Regions from separate parts of the Clostridium zhoujianii genome, predicted to be linked through region 1. Evidence: riboswitches for the same ligand, from Rfam matches in the RefSeq annotation. Region 1 holds a riboswitch; each other region holds the start of a gene.

Region 1 (6,070 bases):
CTCCCTTCTCTATAACAGCAACCTTATTACATATATCTTTAATTACGTTCATCTCATGGGTAATTATCAAAATTGTAATATTGTATTCCTTGTTTATTTTCTTAAGAAGTTCTAGAATAGATTCAGTAGTCTGAGGGTCAAGTGCAGATGTTGCCTCATCACATAATAGTATTAAGGGATTAGTAGCTAAAGCTCTAGCTATACCTACCCTCTGCTTTTGCCCTCCTGATAATTCATCTGGATAACTTTTAGCCTTACTCTCTAGTCCTACAAATTCTAATAACTCATTAACTCTTTTTTCTATTTCACTTTTAGGGGTATTATTTAGTTTAAGCGGAATAGCAATATTATCAAAAACAGTTTTTGAATTAAGCAAATTAAAATGTTGAAAGATCATACCTATTTGCTTTCTAAGGTTCCTTAATTCTTTAGTTGATAGTTTATTTAAATCTTTATCTGCTACAATTACACTTCCAGAGCTTGGCTCCTCTAATGAATTAACCAACCGGATTAAAGTGCTTTTTCCCGCTCCACTAAATCCTATTACTCCAAATATATCACCCTTATCAATCTTAAGATTTACATTCTTTAAGGCTTCTACACTTATATCTTTTCTCTTAAACACCTTCCCCACATTTTGTAGTTCAATCATGCTATTTCCCTCCTTCCTTTAGCTTTCTCTTTTATCTTTATCTAATTCTAATAAAGCTCTTTCAGCTAATTTTGCGAAATACTCTGAAGTACCTTTTAGTGCACTTTTATCAACTTGGAATTTAGGATGATGATGAGAATATGATTTACCAGTTCCAACATAAATAAATGTTCCTGGTATCTCTTCTTGATAATAAGCAAAATCTTCTCCACCTAATCCTGTTTGGCGCTTTTGAACTTCATATCCTATTTCACTAGCAACCTCCATTGAAATCTTAGTCCATTCTTCAGTATTATTTGTAGCAGGAGGTCCTGCATGCCACTTTACTTCTATCTCTGCTCCAAAAGATTGTGCTATGCCATGGATAACATCTTTGATTCTTTTTTCTATCAACTTACGTGTTTCAGGATTTAGAGTACGAACTGTTCCTTCTAAATAAGCTGACTTTGGTATTACATTCCATGTCTTCCCACTCTCTATATGAGTAATACTTATAAGTGCTTGATCAAATGCACTTATATTTCTACTTATAATAGTTTGAAGTGATGTTATTATATTAGCTGCTACTACTATTGGATCTATTCCTCTTTCTGGCTCTGCTGCATGAGCTCCAACACCTAATACAGTTATTTCGAATCTATCAACTGCTGCAGTTAATGGTCCAATGTTTGTCCCTATTGTTCCTACTTGTAAATCACTTGAAGTGTGTAATCCAAATATAGCTTGAACATCTGATAGTACTCCAGTATTTATTACTTGTTCTGCTCCATGAGCTGTTTCCTCTGCCGGTTGAAATAAAATTTTCACAGTTCCTGCCAACTCCGATTCTCTTAATTTTAATAAATATGCTGCTCCTAAAATTGATGTAGCATGAAAATCATGTCCACAAGCATGCATCTTTCCATTCACTACAGATTTATAGGATAAACTTGTTTCTTCCGATATTGGTAATGCATCTATATCCGATCTAATTGCAACTATAGGCCCATTCTCTCTGCCCTTTACCTCTGCTACCAAACCAGTTCTTAATGGTAAATCTAATACCTTTATTCCAGCTTTTACTAAAGCCTCTTTTAGAATTCTTGTTGTTTCAAATTCTTCATTTGATAATTCAGGATTTTGATGCAACTTGCAAAATATACTGCTAAGCTCCTCACCTAATTTATCTTTTACTATTTGTAATCTTTCAGTTGTCATATCTATTACACCCTTTCATAATTACTTCTTATATAATATTCCTCTGCTTTTCATAATGTTAAATACTTTAAATATATCCTACCAAGTAAAATGAGGCTATTTTTCTTATAAGAAAAATAGCCTCCTAGGGTAATAAATACCGTACGTGCCTGTTTTCTTATCTCTCAAACTCTACTTTGCAGGAATTAACACCATACATTTAAATGAAAAATGCTGGTTGTTGGGTTTCATTGGGCCAGTCCCTCCACCACTCTTGATAAGTTTTTATTTAATTTATAATTCATATATGTTTACTAGGAATTGTATGGTTTAATTATAACATCCTTATTTTTCTTGTCAATACAGTTTTGTATATTTTTTCTAAATATATCTTATTAATTTTATGCACAAAAAAGAACTCCCTAATAAGGAGTTCTTTTTACTATAGATATTACTTTAGATTATTTGTCAAATAATCCTCCGCAATTTTCATATTTTTTCATACTGCTCTCTAGAGCTTACTTTAATCTTGACATTAATACTACTGATTCTATGTGTGATGTTTGAGGGAACATGTCAACAGGTTGCACCTCAACAGTTCTATATCCTTTTTCCTCTAATATCTTTAAATCTCTAGCCAATGTACTTGGATCACAAGAAACATATACAACTTTCTTTGGCTTAGTTCTTCCTATAGCCTCTAATAATTTTATATCGCATCCCTTTCTTGGTGGATCTACAACAATTACATCTGCTTCTATTCCTTCTTCAATAAGATTTGGTATAATCTCTTCTGATTTTCCTACAAAGAACTCTGCATTATCTACATTATTTAACTTGGCATTTTCTTTTGCATTATTTATAGCAGCTTCTATTATTTCCACTCCATAGACCTTCTTAGCTTTTTGTGATAAAAATAATGTTATAGTGCCTGTTCCACAATATGCATCAAACACAGTTTCTTCACCTGTTAAATCAGCATATTCTAATGCCTTGTTATAAAGTACTTCTGTTTGCACAGGATTTACTTGGAAGAATGATAATGGGGATATGCTAAATTTAAATTGGCCTATGTAATCTTGTATTGTATCTGAACCATATAAAGTAATACATTCTTCACCTAATATAACATTTGTATTCTTTGGATTAACATTTAAAACTATGCTTTTAATTGCCTCTATATTTTCAACTATTAAATCCTTAAATTCATTTAAATTTGGAATATCCTTAGTAGTTACTACAAGTACTACCATTACTTCACCAGTCTTAAATCCCCTACGAATCATTATGTGTCTTAATAATCCTTTTGAATTAAACTCTCCATCTAAAGTTGCTGGTTCAATGTTGTTTTTCTTTATCCACCCTTTAGTAAGTCTAGCTACTTTATCTGCTATCTCATCTTGAATTAAACAACTCTCTAAGTCTATTATATTATGACTTCGTGGTGCATAGAAACCTATTACTACTTCACCATTTACTTTTCCAATAGGTAGCTGAACTTTATTTCTATATCTATATGGATGTTCTTCCATTCCTAATGGGGCTTTTACTAACCCTTCTGATAATCCACCTATCTTTGAAATACAATCCTTCACTCTTTCAAATTTAAAGTTTAATTGTTTTTTATAACTCATATGTTGGATAGAGCAACCACCACATCTTTTGTAATGATGACACTTAGGCACTACTCTTTCCACTGCCCTTTCTAATACTTCTTCAAGCTTTCCATAAGCATAGCTTTTCTTAACCTTTATTATTTTAACTTTAACCCTTTCACCAGTTAATGCACCTTCTATAAATATAGGATAGCTATCAATCTTAGCTATTCCTTCACCTTCATAACCTTGAGCTATTATATCTAAAATATATTCTTTATTCTTTTCTACCAACTTTTAAATCCCCTTTACATTCCTAACTTCAATAAATTATATCATATAACAATAGCCTTAGTCCTCCATTATTCTACAAATGTTTCACATCTTGTATCTACTGATTCTGTTGGATTATCACCTATAATCATAATATCCCTTGCTTCACATTTCCCATTACCATTATAAAAGCAATGTTTTGCATGACAGCATACTTCCGGGCTCATAAGTACTTCACCCATTGAAGATAGCATTTGCATTACTTCTCCAATGTAATTTGTATTACCTAAAGCTGCAATCTGGCTGACCATAGTTTCCTCCCTATAATTAGAACAATATGTCTCCCCACTGGTTGTGGAATCTATCCCCTCTATCATTATATATTCAGCTCCACATAATCCACCTTCATTATTCACACAATTTCTTGCTGTACAACTTAATTTAGTCATTACACTCATCCTCCCTTATACTTTTATAGTTAGTTTGGACAAATCAGGGAAATTTATTCTCTATTTTCCCACAAAAAAGTCGTAGCGATTATTAGGGAAGACTTTTTGGCGCATCTGCATTTCTGAAGCTTGTTTGAGGAAAATATTGCTGGCACATATATTTCTTTTTTACTCCCCTTAACTAACTTTAATAACATAATTATTTTCAAAAGTTATCTAAATTTTAATATGGATGATAATTTCCTGGAGCGTAAAAAATGCACCCTTTCGGGTGCAAATTACAGAATCAGTTGCCAATCAATTCCATATATAGATTATAGCTTATTTTTATTGATATTATACATTATATCCTAATATAAAATAATATATTTGTAAACTTTCTGTTAATAATTCTACTTATATTCTTTCAAAGAAAAAAACTCCCGATTAATCGAGAGTTTTTTTAATATATTATTCTACTACGCTTATCTTCATTAAGTTAGTAGCTCCAACCTTTGCAACTGGAACTCCTGCAGCGATTACTACAGTTTCTCCCTTATTAACAAATCCATTCTTTTCAGCTATTACAACAGACTTATCCATTATTTCATCAGTTGATTCCATTCTGTCAGCAACTATTGGATATACTCCCCATGAGAATGCTAAAGTCTTAGCAACCTTTTCATCTGGAGTTACTGCAATAATTGGGCACTCTGGTCTACATTGAGAAATTCTTCTAGCAGTAGCACCACTTTGAGTAGAAGTAATGATTGCAGATGCTTGTAATTCGCTTGCAGCATTACAAGTAGCTCTTGATATTACTCCACCAATTGCAGGAATATGTTTTTTAGCATATGAAACTGCTACTTCATAGTCTAATTGCTTTTCAGTTTCAACTGCGATTCTTGACATAGTTTCAACAGCTTCTACTGGATATGTTCCATTAGCACTTTCTCCTGATAACATTATTGCATCTGTTCCATCAAGAATTGCATTAGCAACGTCAGAAACTTCTGCTCTTGTTGGTCTTGGATTTCTGATCATTGAATCAAGCATTTGTGTAGCAGTTATAACTGGCTTTCCAGCTTGCTTACATTTATCTATGATCATTTTTTGTACTGCTGGTACTCTTTCTATTGGAATTTCAACTCCAAGGTCTCCTCTAGCAACCATGATAGCATCTGATGCTTCAAGTATTGAATCTATGTTATCAACACCTTCTTGGTTTTCAATCTTAGAGCAGATTAGTATATGTTCTCCACCGTTCTTCTTAAGTAATTCTCTTATAGCAACAACGTCAGCAACTTTTCTGATAAATGATGCAGCTATCATAGTAACTCCGATTTCACAACCGAACTTAAGATCTGCTTCATCTTTAGCAGTTAAAGCTGGAAGCTTTATTGATACTCCTGGTACGTTAACACCCTTATGAGTTCCAACTAGTCCTGTATTATTAACTACACAGTGAACCTTGTTTCCTTCTACTGATTTAACTGATAATCCTACTAAACCATCATCTATTAAGATAGTATCTCCAGGCTTAACATCGTTAGCTAATCCAGCATAAGTTACTGAACACTTAGTGGCATCACCTATCACTTCTTCACCTGCATATATTGTGAAATCTGTACCTAATTGTAATTCAACCTTATTTGGTTCGAATTTACCAGTTCTGATTTCTGGTCCTTTAGTATCAAGGATTATAGCTATTTCTTTGTTATACTTCTTAGATAATTCCTTAACTTTATTTATTCTTCCTGCATGTTCTTCATGATCACCATGTGAAAAATTATGTCTTGAAGCGTTCATTCCTGCTTCTATAATTTTTGATAATATTTCGTCACTTTCACTAGCTGGTCCTATTGTACATACCATTTTAGTCTTTCTCATGTAAATAACACTCCCTTTGTTTAATTTTGTCGCTGTTGTTATGATAAATTTAAAAT
Region 2 (6,070 bases), on a different contig from region 1:
CTCGTCATCTATAGGCCTATTCACCGTTACAATATACTCTTTTTCATGATTATTTCCAGCCCTTAGAATTTTATTTACAATATCACCATCATTAGTTAGTAAGATTAATCCTTGTGAGTCTTTATCTAATCTTCCAATGTGAAATATTCTCTTACTATGTCCAACAAAATCAACAATATTCCCTTTAACTTTTTTATCTGTTGTACAAGTAATTCCTACTGGCTTATTTAAGGCAATATAAACTAATTCATCAACCTTTGAAATTAATTTTCCATCTACCTTGACTACTTGACCTTCAGAGACCTTCATGCCCATAGTCGCCTTAACACCATCTATTGTAACTCTACCTGCCTCAACAAGCCTATCCGCTTCTCTCCTTGAGCATATTCCTGTTTCACTAATATATTTATTTAATCTTATTTCTTCCCCTCTATCACTATGTACTATTATATTATTGTTTACTTTTTTCTTCATTCTTATCTTCCTTTTGCTTTTCTGTACTTTCGTATAACTTATGCTGTTGACCAACATTATTTATTAACACCTTTATATTTTCTTCCACAATATAATCCCCAGTTTCTTTAAGAATACCATACTTTAAAGCTTCACCATTTATAGTTACTACTATACCATCCTGTGGGACCATATCATTCTTCTTGGCATATTCTACGCACTTCTTTAGTACCTTATCTATATCTTCATCCATAGGTTCAGCATAATTTAACATATCCCTACCTTTCTCCGATGGAGAATTTGAATATATTACCTTATTAAATCTATTAAGTTCTAATTTAACTTGTGATGATGTTTGTATAACTACAGTTCTAACGACTTTTGTATATTCCTTATAAACTCCAAAGGCAGTAAAAATTATCAAGACAGCAGCAATAGCAATTTGTAACTTGTAGTGTCTTATACCTTTCTTCTCCCCAGCCTCCAACTCTTTTCCAACTTCTGTATCATTACTCTTAACCTTTATAAATTCACCTGCACTAGTAAGTATTATAGTACTCCTTCTATTTGCTTTTAATACTATACCTCTATAAATATCCCCTGTATTACTCCTAGGTTGAGTAATTTCATTAGTATTATCCTTAAATTCAACCCTTAAATAATCTTGGATATATTTATAATTTGGATTAGATAAAATTAATACATAGGTAATTATATAATCTTGCCATATTTCCAAAAAGGCCCTGGAGATTTTTGTTTTTCTTGCTATAAAAGCTATAGGTAGCTCTCTTCTTTTTTGTATTCTATCAAATATATCCACATCATCTTTTATATAATAGGCTATATTCAATATTAAATTTCTATCTTTATAATTTGGAAAATGTCCAACTAAATCCTTTAATAAAATCTTGTATAAAAAAAGTTCTTTAACCATAATTGATATTTGTTTCTCTCTTAGTCTTCTAGCATTTTCACTAACATCTAATATGGCCGGTGTGCTAGAGAAAATATATCTATTCTTTTGAAATTCTCCCACCTAAATCATCCTTTCTTTATCTTAATATGACATACATCGCCATATTAACAAATAATTAATCTTAACATACATTGTATTATATCATATAAAAACCTTTACATGTTTCGTATATATCTAATGTTCTTCAAATATATTTTAATAAGAGTATTATTATTGAAAGAGAGGTCTATTATGAAAAAAAATCTTGTTTATGTAGATTTCATCTTTACCCGTAAAAGAATTAATTATATCAATTACTATTTCCTATATTTTTTCAGCTCATTTAGTAAGCAGTTTAGAAGATTATTTAATTCTAATAATAAGACTAATGAAGTAAACTCCCTAGTAAAAAAGGTTCAATAAGTATATAATCACTATAAACTATGATAAAATATTAAGAAAAAACATGAGGTGATAATATGCGTATTGGACTTGGCTATGATGTACATCGTCTTGTGGCTGATAGGGACCTTATTATTGGAGGAGTGAATATTCCTTATGAACTTGGTCTTCTTGGTCATTCTGATGCCGATGTTTTATTACATGCAATAATGGATTCATTACTAGGAGCTTCAGCCCTAGGGGATATCGGAAAACATTTTCCTGATACAGATGAGCGTTATAAGGGAATTTCTAGTATTGAACTACTAAAAGAAGTTGGAAAATTATTATATGAAAATGGATATAAAATTTCAAATATCGATTCAACAATAATTGCACAAAAACCCAAAATGGCTAATCACATCCCTACAATGAGGGAAAATATATCTAAAGCTCTAAATATAGATATTGATCAAATTAATGTTAAAGCAACTACAGAAGAAGGTCTTGGCTTTACTGGAGAAGGACATGGAATTTCCTCTCAAAGTATTTGTCTATTGTACAAATAAATTTATTACAATTTTACGTAAGTTATGCTGAAAACTATTTGTAATATATTCTATAAAAATGGTCCTTCTCTTTCTTTTCAGTTCTACCATCTCTAGGAGATGTAGCCTTTTACGAAAGATAAGGACCCTTTTTATTATTTTATGACATAGTTAAACATTAGTATAGCAATGTTATTTAACTATTTTATTTCTATCTTTATTTTTTTCCCAGTAAATAAATATAGATACTATTGCACATACTGCCATTAAATATGGGTATATTAAATATTGCATTATAGCAAAAGGTGAAATCATAGCTAATCCAGAAGCTGAAATTAATTGTGCTCCATATGGTATTAATCCTTGGAATACGCAGGCAAACATATCCATTATCCCTGCAATCCTCTTCGGTTCTAGCTCAAATTCATCAGAAATATTTTTAGCTATTGGACCTACTGTAACTATTGCAATAGTGTTGTTAGCCGTACATATATCTACTAAACTAACTAAAGTAGCAATTCCAAATTCTGCTCCTCTTCTTGTTTTGAAGCTACTTAAGCCCTTACTTAGTATAAAGTCTATTCCACCATTATTTTTAATCAATTCCACAGTACCTGCAATTATTAATGAAATAATTATAAGCTCACTCATTCCAGATATCCCTGTTGATATGCTATTAAATAAACCAACTAAATCAAATGATCCATATGATAATCCAATAATACTTGCTAAAACTACTCCTCCCATTAACACAAAAATTACATTTACTCCTGCTAAAGCTGTTATAAGCACCCCTATATATGGAAGTATCTTTACAAAACTATATTCATAATTGCCCATTTCTGGGATAATTGTGCCTCTTGTTATAAACATAAAACATAGAGCTGTTGCTATTGCTGCTGGTAGAACTATTTTAAAGTTCATTTTAAACTTGTCCCTCATCTCACAACCTTGTGTTCTTGTTGCTGCGATAGTTGTGTCTGAAATAATAGATAGATTATCCCCAAACATTGCCCCACTTACCACTGCACCTACAACTATGGCAATTGCTATACCTGTTTTTTCAGATATCCCCATTGCTATTGGTACTAAAGCAACTATAGTCCCCATGGAGGTACCTACTGATAATGCTATAAAACATGCAATAACAAATATTCCTGGCACTATAACGCTAGTAGGTAGTACTGATAATCCAAAATTAACTGTTGAATCCACAGCTCCCATTGACTTTGCTACCTCTGCAAAAGCGCCTGCTAATATGAATATTAATATCATTAATATTACATCAGCATTACCTGCCCCCTTACAGAATGTTTGTATTTTATCCTCAAATTTAACTTTTCTATTCATTATTAGTGCAACCATAGCTGCTATTAAAAATGGAACAATTACTGATATAGCATAAAAATCCTTAGCTACAATAGATGTTCCTAGGTATACTAATATGAATACTAATAAAGGCAGTAATGCCCATACCTTCCCCTTTTCTTTCATTACATAACTTCTCCTCTGTTTAGAATATAAAATAAAGCTTCTGATAGATTCAGAAGCTTATATAACAAACTAACTTATCTATCAGGACGCACCTGCAGGATTTAGCACCATAAAAATTAATGAATATTTTTGGTTGCTGGGTTTCATAGGGCCAGTCCCTCCACCACTCTTGATAAGAACTATTCTTTTTTAACATAGCATATTGTAACATCCCTAAAATACTGTGTCAACGGATATAATTAATCCACCTATACCAAATATTTCAGAGCAATAAAAAAAGGAATCTTTATAAGATTCCTTTTTGGTGCGTCATCAGGGATTCGAACCCGGGACACCCTGATTAAGAGTCAGGTGCTCTACCAACTGAGCTAATAACGCCTAATACATTTTGTATTATAGCACCGTGATTTTTATAAGTCAAGATGCTATAATACATTTTTTATATTACTTCTGTTAAATTTTTTTGAAGAACTTTTTGGAGTTTTTCTCCTAAATGTTTGTTTTTTACTGCACCTTTACAGATTATCTTCCACTCATCGATGCTCACACCTGTTTTTCTTTCAAATTCATCTGAATTACTTGTCATCATAGTTGAGTCTAGTACAAACCTTCCTAAATCTTCAGTGTTTTTAAATATCTTAATATATAGGAATTCTTTATTGTCACCCACCCAAGTTTTATTAAAGTCTCGTGCAAATTTCATTAACTCAGAAATAACCCTATCTTTAGGTATATCCCACATCCTCGTTAATCTTCTATAATAACCCAACATTAAGTTAGCCTCTTCTTTTGTTATCTTACCCTTTACTAATCCACCATGTATTATTTTATCTACAGGTTCCGATGGGATCTTTGTTACTATCCTATTCTTCCCATAAATCCATTTATAAAAGGCCTCTTGTAAAAATGAATATTGAATATATCCAAGAAGAGCTTTTACATCTGGAAAATACGCATAAATATTATCTATACCATTGTTCTTACTAAAAATAAGAGTATGAATATAAAGTGATTTATCCTTTGGTGGATTCTGCATAAACATATGTCCTCTTATTGTCTTGTTCTCGCTTATAAGATTTTCCCAATATTTAAAGGAATTATAACTTTGCCTCATCCTTATCACCCTTCTTTCTACTATATAATATATTATATAGTATATTATAACCTTTTTTCAATACTTTTCTACAATTTAACAAGGTATTGCCAAATGGTTAAGTGAATCAATATTCAGAATATTTTTCTGGCTTATTTATCAAATTGAATTAGCAAATAATTTACTATATAATAAATACATAAAAATAAAGGGGGTAACTTATTGTTCTTTTGTGAAATTTGTAATGAAAAAGCTGATATTCATCATATTGTTCATAGGTGTGAAGGTGGATTCGATATAGAACTAAATTATAAATATCTTTGCGAAAAACATCACCGTGGTAAAGACGGACCCCATCACTCTATTGAAGTAGATATAAAATATAAAATTCAACTACAAAATAAACTTTATGAAATCTTACCTAAAGATTATTATTCCTTTAAAGAACTTGGAGTAATACTAAATGTATCTTTGAACACCTTAAAAAGGATTACTCGTAATATTAAAATATTTAAAGAGGGATATAAAAAGGATGATATTGTACTAGCTATTATGGGAGGTACTCTTTATACTGAGGAAATCCTTGAAAATATACAAATTCAAAAACTCATTCAAAATATATATTAATATTATTCTATTTATTTATTATTTCTATACTACCAACTATAATTAATTCGTTTAATTATAGTTGGATATAACAAAAAAGTAGCTCTATATGAGCTACTTTTTTTATTGGAGCAGGTAGTGGGAATCGAACCCACCTTTCCAGCTTGGAAGGCTGGAGTATTACCGATATACGATACCTGCATATTATGGAGCGGAAGACGGGACTCGAACCCGCAACATCCACCTTGGCAAGGTGGCGCTCTACCATTGAGCCACTTCCGCATATTGGTGCAGATGAAGGGAGTCGAACCCCCACGCCAAAGGCGCTAGATCCTAAGTCTAGTGCGTCTGCCAATTCCGCCACATCTGCTTACCATACTCATATTATATACTGGTATTACCAAAAAAATCAATATATTTATAAAATAAAAAATAGTTCTTTAAAACCACTTTTTATTTTATATAAATTCCTTAGTTATATAGCTAATTCCACTTCTATTTAACCTTAAATATTTTAACTTGCTCCATTAAATCTGTTGA
Region 3 (6,070 bases), on a different contig from region 1:
GCAAGAATACTTGAAAATTCATGTGGACCTTGTATTGGTATGGGTCAAGCACCTTCAACAGATGCAGTTTCACTTAGAACATTTAATAGAAACTTCTTTGGAAGAAGTGGAACATTATCTGCACAAGTATACTTAGTAAGTCCAGAGACAGCAGCAGTTTCAGCTATAACTGGAGTCTTAACAGATCCAAGAGAAATGGATGTAGATTTAACAATTGATATGCCAGAAAGATTCTTAATAGATGATTCTATGATTTTAGCACCAGCACCAACAAATGCTGAAGTTGAAGTTGTAAGAGGACCAAATATAAAGCCATTTCCAGTAAATGATGAATTAGGTGAAAAAGTTGAAGGTAAGGTATTAATTAAAGTTGAGGATAATATAACAACTGATCATATAATGCCATCTAATGCTAAGTTATTACCATTTAGATCAAATATTCCTTATCTTGCAGAATTCTGCTTTAACACAGTAGATACAGAATTCCCTAAGAGAGCTAAGGAGTACAATGGTGGATTTATAATAGCAGGAGATAACTACGGACAAGGTTCTTCAAGAGAACATGCAGCGTTAGCACCTTTATACTTAGGGGTTAAAGCAGTTGTTGCTAAATCATTTGCTAGAATTCATAAAGCTAACTTAATTAATAATGGAATAATTCCTATGGAATTTAAAAATGAAGCAGATTATAATAATATTGATTTAATAGATGATTTATTAATGGAAGATATTCAATCAGCTTTAGAAAATGGTACTGTTAAGGTTAAGAACTTAACTAAGGGCATAGAAGTTGAAGTAGCAGTAGATTTAACAGAAAAGGAAATTGAAGTAATTAGAGCTGGCGGAAGACTTAATTATGTAAAGAATAATAATTAGGTTTAAAAATAAATAAATTTTATCAAGAGTGGTGGAGGGACTGGCCCAATGAAACCCAGCAACCAACTTTGTAATTCATTTATTATAAAGTGATGGTGCTAATTCCTGTAATCTTTTCAGATTAGAAGATAAGAGAGTATTTAATAGAGTACGATTATAACTTTGTGCACTAGAGAAATATTCTCTAGTGCATTTTTATTTTATAGAAGTAGGTAAAAATAAGAGGAAAAATACTATAAAATAAAGTTATATATGGTGTATAAAATAAGAATTAATATTAAATGATAATCAATACTAAAAAGTATTGACATAACAAAAAAGTAAGATTATACTATAAATACAAATTAAATAATAACTTATCAAGAGTGGTGGAGGGACTGGCCCGATGAAACCCAGCAACCGATTTTTTAGTTCATTTACTAAAAAGGAATGGTGCTAATTCCTGTAGCCTTTAGGCTAGAAGATAAGAGGGTGAATTCATGGGCAAGTATATCATATGCGCTAGAGGTTTATTCTCTAGTGCATTTTTTATTATAAAAAAACACTTTTAGATAATAATAAATAGGGGGCATTAAAAATGAAAAAAGTAAAACAAATTGTATCAGTATTAATTTTAGGAGTAGTAGGATTTGGGCTTGTAGGTTGTGGAAAGGTAAATGATAAAAAAGTAGATGTAAAGAATATAACTATCGGGGTTTGCCCAGGACCATATGGGGATATGATTACTGAGGCAATAGCACCGCGGTTAGAAGCGAAGGGATATAAGATAACAATAAGAGAGTTTACTGATTATATTCAACCAGATAATTCTTTAAGTGAGAAAGAAATTGATGTAAATTTAATGCAGCATACAGAATATTTAAATAAATTTACAGCTGATAATAACTTAGAGTTAAGTCCAGTTATTACAGTGCCAACTTTAAGTATGGGAGTCTTTTCAAACAAATATAAATCATTAGAAGATTTACCTAATAAGGCAAAGATTGCTGTACCGGATGATGTTTCAAACTTAGCAAGAGCATTAAGATTATTAAAAGAAAATGGATTAATAGAAATTAAAGAAGGAATAGACGAAACAAAGGCAAGTTTAAAAGATATTTCTGTTAATAAGAAGGATATAGAATTTGTAGAGTTAGAGGGGGCTCAGCTACCAAGAAGTCTTGATAGTGTAGATGTTGCAACTGTACCTGGAAACTTTGCATATGCATCAGGATTTGATTATAAGGAAGCATTAGCAATTGAAAAGTTATCAGAGAACTATAAAAATATTATTGCTGTAAGAACAGCAGACTTAGATACTGAGTTAGGTAAAGATTTAAAAGATGCAGTTGAATCAAAAGAATATAAGGATATTATAGAGGGCGGAAAATATAAAGAGTTTGATAAGCCAGAATGGTATGTAAAGGCATGGAAATAGGAATTTAGAAATTAGGTAATATTGGGGGTAGGACTATGAGTAATAAAGATATTATAGAAATAATTAATGATAAAAATCGTATTGTAGTAGGAAAAGAAATAAATAAGAAATATTTGACTGATGGTCTGAAAAGAGATTTTGGTGAGGCTGATATTTTAGTATTTCCAATATCCACAAAAGAAGTTTCTGATATATTGAAATATGCAAATGATAATTTAATTCATGTAACACCAAGAGGAGCTGGCACTGGTTTAGTAGGAGCAACAGTTCCAACTGAAAGAGGGATAATATTAGATTTATCAAAAATGAATAACATATTGAATATAGATGAAGAAAACTTTACTGTAACAGTAGAGCCAGGAGTACTTCTACGGGATGTGCAATTATATGTAGAGGAAAGAGGATTGTTCTACCCTCCAGATCCAGGAGAGAAGAAGGCTACTATTGGTGGTAATATAAGCACAAATGCTGGTGGAATGAGAGCAGTTAAATATGGAGTAACTAGAGATTATGTAAGAATGTTAGAGGTAGTTTTAGCAGATGGAACAGTATTAAATCTAGGATCAGAAACAATAAAAAATAGTTCTGGTTTGGATTTAAAAGATTTATTTGTAGGTTCAGAAGGAACATTAGGGATAATAACTAAAGCAATATTAAAGATTATTCCTAAACCTAAAAATAGTGTAAGTGCAATAGTTCCATTTAAGACATTAAAAGATGGTATTAATTCTGTCATAAAGGTAATAAAAGAAAATGCAAATCCAACAGCTATAGAATTTATTGAAAGAAGAGCAATAAATAAAGCAGAGGATTACTTAAAAATCAAATTTCCATGCGATAAAGGTAATACATTTTTACTACTAACTTTTGATGGAGATGAGTTAGAGATAAACTCAAGTTATAAAAAGGTAGAAAAGGTAGTTATAGAAAATGGAGCCTTAGATTTTATATTACTAGAAGAGGAAGAGGATATTAATAGAGCATGGAGCATAAGAGGGGCATTAGTTACAGCTGTTGAGGCTGTTTCAGAGGAAGAACCTATAGATATAGTAGTTCCTATAAATAACATAGCTACTTTTGTAGAGTATACAAAAGAAATAGAAGAGAAGTATGGGATAGAGGTAGTTAGCTTTGGACATGCAGGAGATGGGAATGTTCATTTATGCGTTGTAAGGAACGGAATTGAGGAAAGTGAATGGAAGAAGAAGTCTCATGAGCTATTAGAAGAATTATATATGAAGAGCTATGAGTTGAGAGGACTACCATCAGGGGAACATGGAGTTGGTCTTAATAAAAAAGAGTTCTTTAGGAAGGTAACGAATGAAGCTAATATTCTGTATATGAGTAAGATTAAAGAGGCTTTTGATAAGAATAGTATACTAAATGCAAATAAGGTATTTAGATAGGTAGGTAAAGGTAATATTATAAGTATTAAAAGAGATTAAATAGAAAAACCGCATGCTATTATTAGCATGCGGGTTCTTTAGTTAAATAATAGCTTGTTTTTTTACAGGTGATTTAATATTATGTAATAAACAACAGTAGACAAAACATAAGAAGGAAGGAGAACAATATGTTAAGGTTAGAAGAAGCAAATAGATGTTTAGTATGTAAGAATGCTAGATGCAAACAGCATTGTCCTATAAGTACACCTATTCCAGAAGTTATTACACTTTATAAGGAGGGTAAAATTAAAGAAGCTGGTGAAATGTTATTTAAAAATAATCCCTTATCTTTAGTATGTTCAATAGTATGTCCCCATGAAGACCAATGCAGAGGATTTTGTATAAAGGGTATAAAAGGAGAACCAATAAGATTCCATGAAATAGAACAGGAAATATCAGAGCAGTACTTTAATGAATTAAAAATTGAAAAAGTAGATAAGACAAAAAACAGAATTGCTATAATTGGTAGTGGTCCTGCTGGTATAACAATAGCCTTTATTTTATCTCAGAAGGGATATAAAGTTACTTTATTTGATGCTCATGAAAAAATTGGTGGAGTATTAAGGTATGGGATACCTGAATATAGATTATCAAACTCTTTAATAGATAAGATTGAAGAAAATCTATTAGATAGTGGTGTTATGATAAGACCTAACACTTTAATTGGACCGGTAATAACTCTAGATGATTTATTCAATGATGGATATAAATCTATATTTATTGGAACAGGGGTATGGAATCCTAGAAAGCTAAATATTAAGGGTGAAACTTTAGGAAACGTACATTATGCTATAGACTATTTAAAATCTCCCAATGTGTATAGATTAGGAGAAAGAGTAGCTGTAATAGGAGCAGGAAATGTTGCTATGGATGCTGCAAGAGTTGCTAAGAGAAATGGAGCTAAGGAAGTATATATTCTTTATAGAAAAGGCGAAGAGGATATGTCTGCCACTAAGGATGAAATCAGAGAAGCTAAGGAAGATGATGTAAAATTCAAGAATTTTGTAGCACCTTTAGAAATAACAGAAGATGGCGTAAAGCTTGTACGCACAGAGAATATAGTTGGTGAAGACGGAAAGGTGTCTACTAAGATATTAGATGGGCAAGAAGAATTCTTTGAGTGTGACTCAACTATAATTGCTGTAAGCCAGGCACCTAAGGCTAATATAGTATCTAATACAACTCAATTAGAAACTAATAAATGGGGCCTTATTGTTACAGACGAAGAAGGACACACTACTAAAAAGGGTGTATTTAGTTCAGGTGATGTAGTAACTGGAGCTAGAACAGTTGTTGAAGCTGTTGTAAATGCTAAGTTAGTTGCAGAAGCAATGGATAAATACTGCCAAGAAAATTAGTTTTTAAGGATAAGTAAATTTGTATTTACTTATCCTATTTTTATAAATGAGCTTATTCCAAGTAATTAGAACTCTTTAAGCTATAGTGTGGTAAAATTATACTATTACAAAAATTATATTTGGGGGCTTTAAAATGAGAAAAGAAGAAGAGATAAAATTAAATCTAGAATCCCTTTGTGTGTATAAGGGGATATTTAAAGAAAAAGCTTTGGATAAGTTTAAGAGACTTGTTGATAAGTTATGCAGTGATAATTCTTTGGGGGAATGTATTGAAGCATATAATGATTTTACATATGACTTATTAAAAAAGGATATAAATTTATCATTTAAGGAATTAATAGTTGATGAGTTATTATTAAATGTTAATCCATTTAATTCAGCTATAGAGCATGAGGATAAGGTACCTACTTATTTAGTGGATGGAATAAAAGCAGAATTAAATTATTTAAATATCATAGCATCAATAAATAGTGATATGATAAAAACCTTATTATTAGATAAGTACGGTGCAAAGGATTCTACCGAAGCTAGGATAAAGTCACTAATTAGTTGGGGAGTAGAGGATATTGAATATGAAATTAAAGAAAACACAGAGGTAGAGATAATAAAGAAGGAATTTATAAATAGTACAGATTGGACAAGTTGTAATGATAAGTTAATAGAGTTCCATCAAGAGAATGGTACTGGAAGATGTGCAGCTTATAGAGCTTTTGTTTGGGAAAGGTATGACAATCAAGATGAAGGTAGCTTAAGGGAAGTAGTAGAGCCAGATCCAGTAAGATTATCGGATTTAGTTGGATATGAGCTACAAAAAGAAGAGATTATATCTAATACAAAACATTTCTTAAATGGATTACCAGCTAATAACTTATTACTATATGGATCTAGAGGCACTGGTAAATCATCAACTGTAAAAGCAATCTTAAATGAATATCATAGTGAGGGTTTAAGGTTAATAGAGGTAGATAAGGAGC
Region 4 (6,070 bases), on a different contig from region 1:
ATCTCCAAATATTATTGGTGGCTTTACACCTCTTGTTCCATATGATTGAACCCATCCATTGGAGGTAAATATAAATCCATCTAATAGCCTTCCAAAGTATTCAACCATATCTGTTCTTTCATATTCACCATGTACTAAGACGTCAATATTTATCTCCTCTTGGAATTCTACTATTTCCTTAATTTTTTCTTTTATTTTATCTTCATACTCTATTTCTGTAATTTCCCCACCTCTAAAGGCCTTTCTTGCTTTCTTTACATCTTCAGTTTGAGGGAAAGAGCCTATAGTAGTAGTTGGAAGAATCGGTAATTTAAGCTCTTTTTTTTGTCTTTCTCTTCTTTCCTCAAAGGATTCATTCCTCCTAAAATCTTCTTCTTTTAGTAAAGTAATTCTCTCCCTAATCTTTTCATTAAAGCATAAATGATTAAATTTTTTTCTTTGAATTATATTTCGATTATTTATAAATTTTATATTTTCTTTATAGTTTTTATCATTAATCAACTCTCTTAACTCATTAAGTTCCTCTAGTTTTTCCTCTGCAAAAGCTAATGTTTCTTTATACTCTTCTTCTAATAAGTTTTCTTTTTTAATAGTATAAGGTACATGAAGTAAAGAGCATGATGTTCCTAAGATTAATTTTTCTTCTGGTATATATCCTCTAAGTTCTTCTATTAAGGATATACTTTGTTCATAATTATTTCTCCATATATTTTTCCCATTTACTACACCAGCAATTAATAGTTTATCCTTTGGAAAACCATGATTCTTAATTAATTCAATGTTCTTGAATCCTTCTACAAAATCTAAAGCAATTCCATCAAACTTATGATTTAATAAATCTGTATAAATATCTCTCACATCTCCAAAGTAAGTTTGTAAGATTAATTTATAATTTCGCTCTTTTTCTAAAAGATTTGTGTATATATCATTAAATAATTTAATATCATCCTCTGTTAAATCTGTAACTAATATTGGTTCATCTATTTGTAAATATTCCAAACCTATCTCATTAAACTTAAACAGTATATTTTTATAGACTTCTACTAGCTTCTCTTTCCAGTCAGATATATTCTTATCACCTTTTATATTAACTAATTTTATAAATGTAAATGGTCCAATTATTGTTGGTTTACTTTTAATACCTAACTTATTAGCTTCTTTGAATAATTCAAAGGGTTTATCATCATTTATCTTTAACTCTGCATCTTCTTCTAGTTCTGGGACAATGTAATGATAATTTGTATTAAACCACTTCTTCATAGGCAATGCTTTAACATCCCTATTATTCTTTTGATATCCCCTAGCCATAGCAAAATATGTTTCAAGCTTAGTTTCTTTTAATCTCTTATACCTTTTAGGTATTACATTTAAAAGAAAAGCTGTATCTAGGAAATTATCATAAAAGGAAAAATCATTTGATGGTATGATATCTATTCCATTTTCTTTTTGAGTAATCCAATACTCTTCTCTTAATCTTTTTGCAATTTCTCGAAGTTCCCTTTCAGAAATACTTTCCTTAAAGTACTTCTCCACTGCAAATTTCAGTTCTCTTTGTACCCCTATTCTAGGATATCCAATAATAGTTGTTTTTGTCATTTTGACCCCTCCTTAATCTTCATCCCAAAGATTTATTTTTTATATAAGGCAGGTTTCCTGGCTTATCTTCATTCTACTTATCTTCCTTCCCATTATGATAACAGTGGATAATAGACTTTCGTCAGATATACAGTAGTGGGTGCTGCTCAAGATTTTAACTTGATTCCCTTTTACCTTTCTTTTATGAAAGCACCTTATATTATTTGATAAAAAAATAGTGCACTAGAGAATAAATCTCTAGTGCACGAATAAACATACTCTATGAATTACCCTCTCATCTACTAGCCTTTTACAGCTACAGGAATTAGCACCGTATATCCTTGTATATGAACAAAAATATTGGTTGCTGGGTTTCATAGGGCCAGTCCCTCCACCACTCTTGATAAGAACTTTTATTTTTTTATCTGAATAAACAATAACATCTCTGTATTTTTATGTCAATAGTTTCTAGGAATATTTTACAACAAAGAAAAGCAGACCACTTTATTTAGTCTGCTTTTTATACTATGCTTCTAAAAGGAATGCATAATATCCTCTCATAGTTTCATAAATATCAACCTTACTAGCTATTTCCCATGGAGCATGCATATTATGAAGAGCTACACCACAGTCAATTACTTCCATATTGTATTGTGCAAGGATATAAGCGATTGTTCCACCGCCTCCTTGATCTACCTTCCCAAGTTCAGCTGTTTGGAATGTAACATCATGCTTTTCCATAATTCTTCTAAGTTCTGCCATATATTCTGCATTAGCATCATTACAGCCAGACTTACCTCTAGCACCAGTGTACTTATTAAATACCATCCCCTTACCAAAGTAAGCTGAATTTTTCTTTTCCATAACTGATGGATAGTTTGGATCAAAAGCAGCACTTACATCTGATGATAACATCTTTGAATTCTTAAGGGCTCTTCTTAATTTTATTTCTGAGTAATCTCCTACTCTGTCCATAACTTCTGCAACAGTATTCTCAAAGAACTTAGATTCCATTCCAGTAGCTCCAACACTACCTATTTCTTCTTTATCAACTAACAGACATACACAGGTCTTATCTATCTTTTCTATATCTAATAAAGCCATAAGTGATGTATATGAACAAACTCTATCATCATGTCCATATGCCATAACCATACTTCTATCTATTCCGTAATCTCTAGCCTTTCCTGCTGGAACAATTTCTAACTCTGCTGATATGAAATCATCCTCTTCAAAATCATACTTTTCTTTTAATAGTCTAAGTATGTTAGCTTTAACTCTATTCTTTTCTTCACCTTTAAGAGGCATACTTCCTACAAGTACATTAAGATCTTCACCTTCTACAACCTTATTACCTTTTTTCTCTTGTTGTGTTTGTGCTAAGTGAACTAAAAGATCTGATACTCCAACTACAGGATCATTATCATCTTCCCCAATTACTACATCAATCTTAGTTCCATCCTTCTTAACTACTACACCATGAATAGCAAGTGGAAGTGTAACCCATTGATATTTTTTAATTCCACCATAGTAATGAGTATCTAATAAAGCTAAATCAGTGTCTTCATAAAGTGGATTTTGCTTTAAATCTAATCTAGGTGAATCTATATGTGCTCCTAATATCTTAAGCCCTTCTTCTAATGGCTTTTCTCCAATATGGAATAGTGCAATAGCTTTATCCATATTGTTAGCATAAACCTTATCTCCAGCATTAAGACTTTCACCATTTTTAATAACTTCCTCTAAATCTCTATATCCTTTAGCCTCAGCTATTCTAATTGTTTCCTTTACACATTCCCTCTCAGTTTTACAATCAGACATAAATTTCTTATATCCATCATTAAAAGCAAAAATCTTCTTTATTCCTTCTTCATCATACTTATCCCACGCATTAAAATCTTCTTTGTTCATAAATATAGCCTCCTTAGTGTATATAAATAGTTTATCCTATGCTAATCCCTTCTAATACATTCTTTCACAATAAATCAGTATTAGAAGGGATTAGTTATGGTTAAATCTAATTTTATCCTATTACTTTATCCCCTGGCACCCATTGCTAATACTCCCATCTTCTACAAGTGAGAGCTAATCACTGCCACCCGCCTGGACTGGCGCCCCTTGAGGGTATTGGTTTTTCTATGCTTCCGATGAAGTAATCATCCTTTTAAGAAAACTCCACCTGAAGCTAATAATCACTTTATCTATCGCTTACTGCACTTATTCTTCCTTCTATAATATCTACAGCTGATACATTAGACATTAATGAATGTCTATAATTAACTGCTGCTGCTTCAATTATAACAGCTATATTACGACCAGGTCTTACTGGAACCGTTAATTTTCTAACATCAACTCCTAATATATTCATATATTCATAGTTAATTCCTAACCTATCATAATCATTATCATCCTTCCAATGCTCAAAATGCATTACAAGTGTTACATTTTTTTGCTGTTCAACTGAACTTAGTCCATATAATGCTGAAACATCAATTATGCCTATTCCTCTTACTTCTAACATACCTATTGTTATATTAGGAGAAGAACCTATAAGCTCTCCATCTATTTCCTTTATATCTACAGCATCATCTGTCACTAGCCTATGACCTCTCTTAATAAGCTCTAGAGCTGTTTCACTCTTACCTATACCACTTTCACCAGTTATAAGTATACCAATACCGTAAACGTCTACTAAGACCCCATGCAAACGTGTTTCTGGTGCTAGCTTGTCTGATAGATACATTGTAATTTTACTTATAAGCTTAGTTGTTACTAGCTTACTTCTTAAAACCCAAACCTTTTTCTTCCTAGCAGCATTCATTAACTCCTCATGAGGTTCCAAATCTCTTGCAATAATTATGCAATTCATATCAAATGTAAAATACTTGTTTAACCTCTTTTTTCTAAGCTCACTTTGCATATCATCTAAAAAGCTCCATTCTGCTTTACCAATCACCTGAAGACGATCAGGTGTAAAATAATTATAAAAACCTGCTAGCTGTAATCCAGGTCTATTAATATCATTAACAGATATACTTACACCTTGGTTTCCTTCCATAAGGACTTCAAGATCAAAATCCTTTATTAGTTTATCAACTGTTACTGACAAATCCCATCACCCTTTATTTCTTATTTTTTAACTCAATACCCTCTAACTGACCTCTGAAATTACGCTTAACATTATCTATATATCTTCTTCTTAACTTTTGTTGAAGTTCTTTCTCTTTATCTGATAAGCCCTCTTCTTGGCTTTTTTTATAAAGCATATTTATATGTTCTACTACTTCTTCTATTTTCATTGCATCTACATCCATTGTAATATCTCCTTTGTTTATCTATAGTCTATTTTACTACTTTATTAGTCATTATATATCTTTAATTTATTTTACATATATTTTGGTATATTATCAACCTTTACATCCCTATAGATATTATTTTGTTTTTTAACTTATATATACTAGAGAATAAATTATTCGTCTTTTTTCCTTAGTTTATGTATATTTACCCTGTGAAATTTCGTTATTCACCTTTCTAATCACACAGTAATTTATCATTTTTACCAAATATTGTCACTTTTTGTGTTATGAAATATTTTTACATTTTATTATGAGATGTTATAATAGTCTTGTGAGAAAATTTACTTATTTTGTAAAATGAGGTGATGAAATTGAACATGAAAGATTTGTCAAAACAAATACGTAGAAGAAAAAGACTTATTAATTTTTTACTCCTTTTCCTTCCTCCTACTAATAAGTTTATGGTAGCTTTATCCCAAGATTTGGACAAGCATATATATAAGTATCAGCATCATCTATCTCGTAGATATGAACGAAAGCAACGAGTTTACAAATACGAGAAACTTAGTGCATAAATAAAAAATACCTCAATGTAAATTGAGGTATTTAAATACAATTTGTTTCCCAACATGCCGTTTGCTTATATATTCAGACCTGCGTCTCGCAGGTGGGTTAAGCTCATTCTATCTCAGCCATCTTCTGCCACAATGTGTAAATGAAGCCCGACATCCCTAGAAGCTGTTGCAAATCCCGTTTATGTTATGTAGGTTGAATATAGTAAGCTTGGCGCACATCTCAGGAATCTTATGACTTTATTATATCACATAAAAATCACAATGCAATAGAAATTAATCCCTATAAGTAATCGTTTAATATATCCTCTAAATCTACATCTTCTGAATCCATAGCTATCATTGCAACGAACTTCATATAGTCTGAATTGTTAGCATCCATTTCTACTGCTTTAAACTTTCCTTCTACTTCAAATTCTTCACTTAGCTCTTCTATAACTTCTTCTACTGTATCTTTTGCCACGTCATTAAGATATGATAAATACCAATCTCTATACCACTCATCGCTATCTTCATCTAGGTCACTTTCTTCATTAGCATAAGCTCTAGCCGCAGATAATTCCTCCTTATCGAAATCATAATAAAATTTAACTATTATACAATTATCTGTTGCTTTTAATTCTTCTA

What was found. Region 1 has a riboswitch for S-adenosylmethionine ahead of ACSYT2_RS17350 (amidohydrolase). Riboswitches for the same ligand answer to the same signal wherever they lie in the genome.
Region 2: linked by a shared signal. The riboswitch ahead of ACSYT2_RS15510 (Na+/H+ antiporter NhaC family protein) and the one ahead of ACSYT2_RS17350 (amidohydrolase) in region 1 are both predicted to bind S-adenosylmethionine.
Region 3: linked by a shared signal. The riboswitch ahead of ACSYT2_RS16550 (MetQ/NlpA family ABC transporter substrate-binding protein) and the one ahead of ACSYT2_RS17350 (amidohydrolase) in region 1 are both predicted to bind S-adenosylmethionine.
Region 4: linked by a shared signal. The riboswitch ahead of metE (5-methyltetrahydropteroyltriglutamate--homocysteine S-methyltransferase) and the one ahead of ACSYT2_RS17350 (amidohydrolase) in region 1 are both predicted to bind S-adenosylmethionine.

The regions. Positions count from the first base shown of each region.
Region 1 covers NZ_JBPUTF010000005.1:109,264-115,333, forward strand. The annotation lists gene ACSYT2_RS17345 (methionine ABC transporter ATP-binding protein) at 1-652, opposite strand, end outside; gene ACSYT2_RS17350 (amidohydrolase) at 671-1,849, opposite strand; SAM riboswitch class I at 2,004-2,112, opposite strand; gene rlmD (23S rRNA (uracil(1939)-C(5))-methyltransferase RlmD) at 2,347-3,717, opposite strand; gene ACSYT2_RS17360 (DUF1540 domain-containing protein) at 3,786-4,145, opposite strand; gene pyk (pyruvate kinase) at 4,596-6,014, opposite strand.
Region 2 covers NZ_JBPUTF010000003.1:148,687-154,756, reverse strand. The annotation lists gene rluF (23S rRNA pseudouridine(2604) synthase RluF) at 1-474, opposite strand, end outside; gene ACSYT2_RS15520 (anti-sigma factor domain-containing protein) at 452-1,489, opposite strand; gene ispF (2-C-methyl-D-erythritol 2,4-cyclodiphosphate synthase) at 1,888-2,358, shown strand; gene ACSYT2_RS15510 (Na+/H+ antiporter NhaC family protein) at 2,530-3,831, opposite strand; SAM riboswitch class I at 3,903-4,010, opposite strand; tRNA gene ACSYT2_RS15505 (tRNA-Lys) at 4,134-4,209, opposite strand; gene ACSYT2_RS15500 (hypothetical protein) at 4,271-4,945, opposite strand; gene ACSYT2_RS15495 (HNH endonuclease signature motif containing protein) at 5,147-5,551, shown strand; tRNA gene ACSYT2_RS15490 (tRNA-Gly) at 5,658-5,731, opposite strand; tRNA gene ACSYT2_RS15485 (tRNA-Gly) at 5,738-5,812, opposite strand; tRNA gene ACSYT2_RS15480 (tRNA-Leu) at 5,817-5,900, opposite strand; gene ACSYT2_RS15475 (methyl-accepting chemotaxis protein) at 6,026-6,070, opposite strand, start outside.
Region 3 covers NZ_JBPUTF010000004.1:133,778-139,847, forward strand. The annotation lists gene ACSYT2_RS16545 (aconitate hydratase) at 1-876, shown strand, start outside; SAM riboswitch class I at 893-1,011, shown strand; SAM riboswitch class I at 1,230-1,346, shown strand; gene ACSYT2_RS16550 (MetQ/NlpA family ABC transporter substrate-binding protein) at 1,454-2,293, shown strand; gene ACSYT2_RS16555 (FAD-binding oxidoreductase) at 2,329-3,699, shown strand; gene ACSYT2_RS16560 (NAD(P)-dependent oxidoreductase) at 3,846-5,096, shown strand; gene ACSYT2_RS16565 (ATP-binding protein) at 5,230-6,070, shown strand, end outside.
Region 4 covers NZ_JBPUTF010000001.1:169,056-175,125, reverse strand. The annotation lists gene metE (5-methyltetrahydropteroyltriglutamate--homocysteine S-methyltransferase) at 1-1,596, opposite strand, end outside; cobalamin riboswitch at 1,627-1,808, opposite strand; SAM riboswitch class I at 1,868-1,985, opposite strand; gene ACSYT2_RS00875 (aminopeptidase) at 2,101-3,486, opposite strand; gene hprK (HPr(Ser) kinase/phosphatase) at 3,773-4,684, opposite strand; gene ACSYT2_RS00865 (DUF896 domain-containing protein) at 4,698-4,889, opposite strand; RNA gene ssrS (6S RNA) at 5,489-5,676, opposite strand; gene ACSYT2_RS00855 (hypothetical protein) at 5,727-6,070, opposite strand, start outside.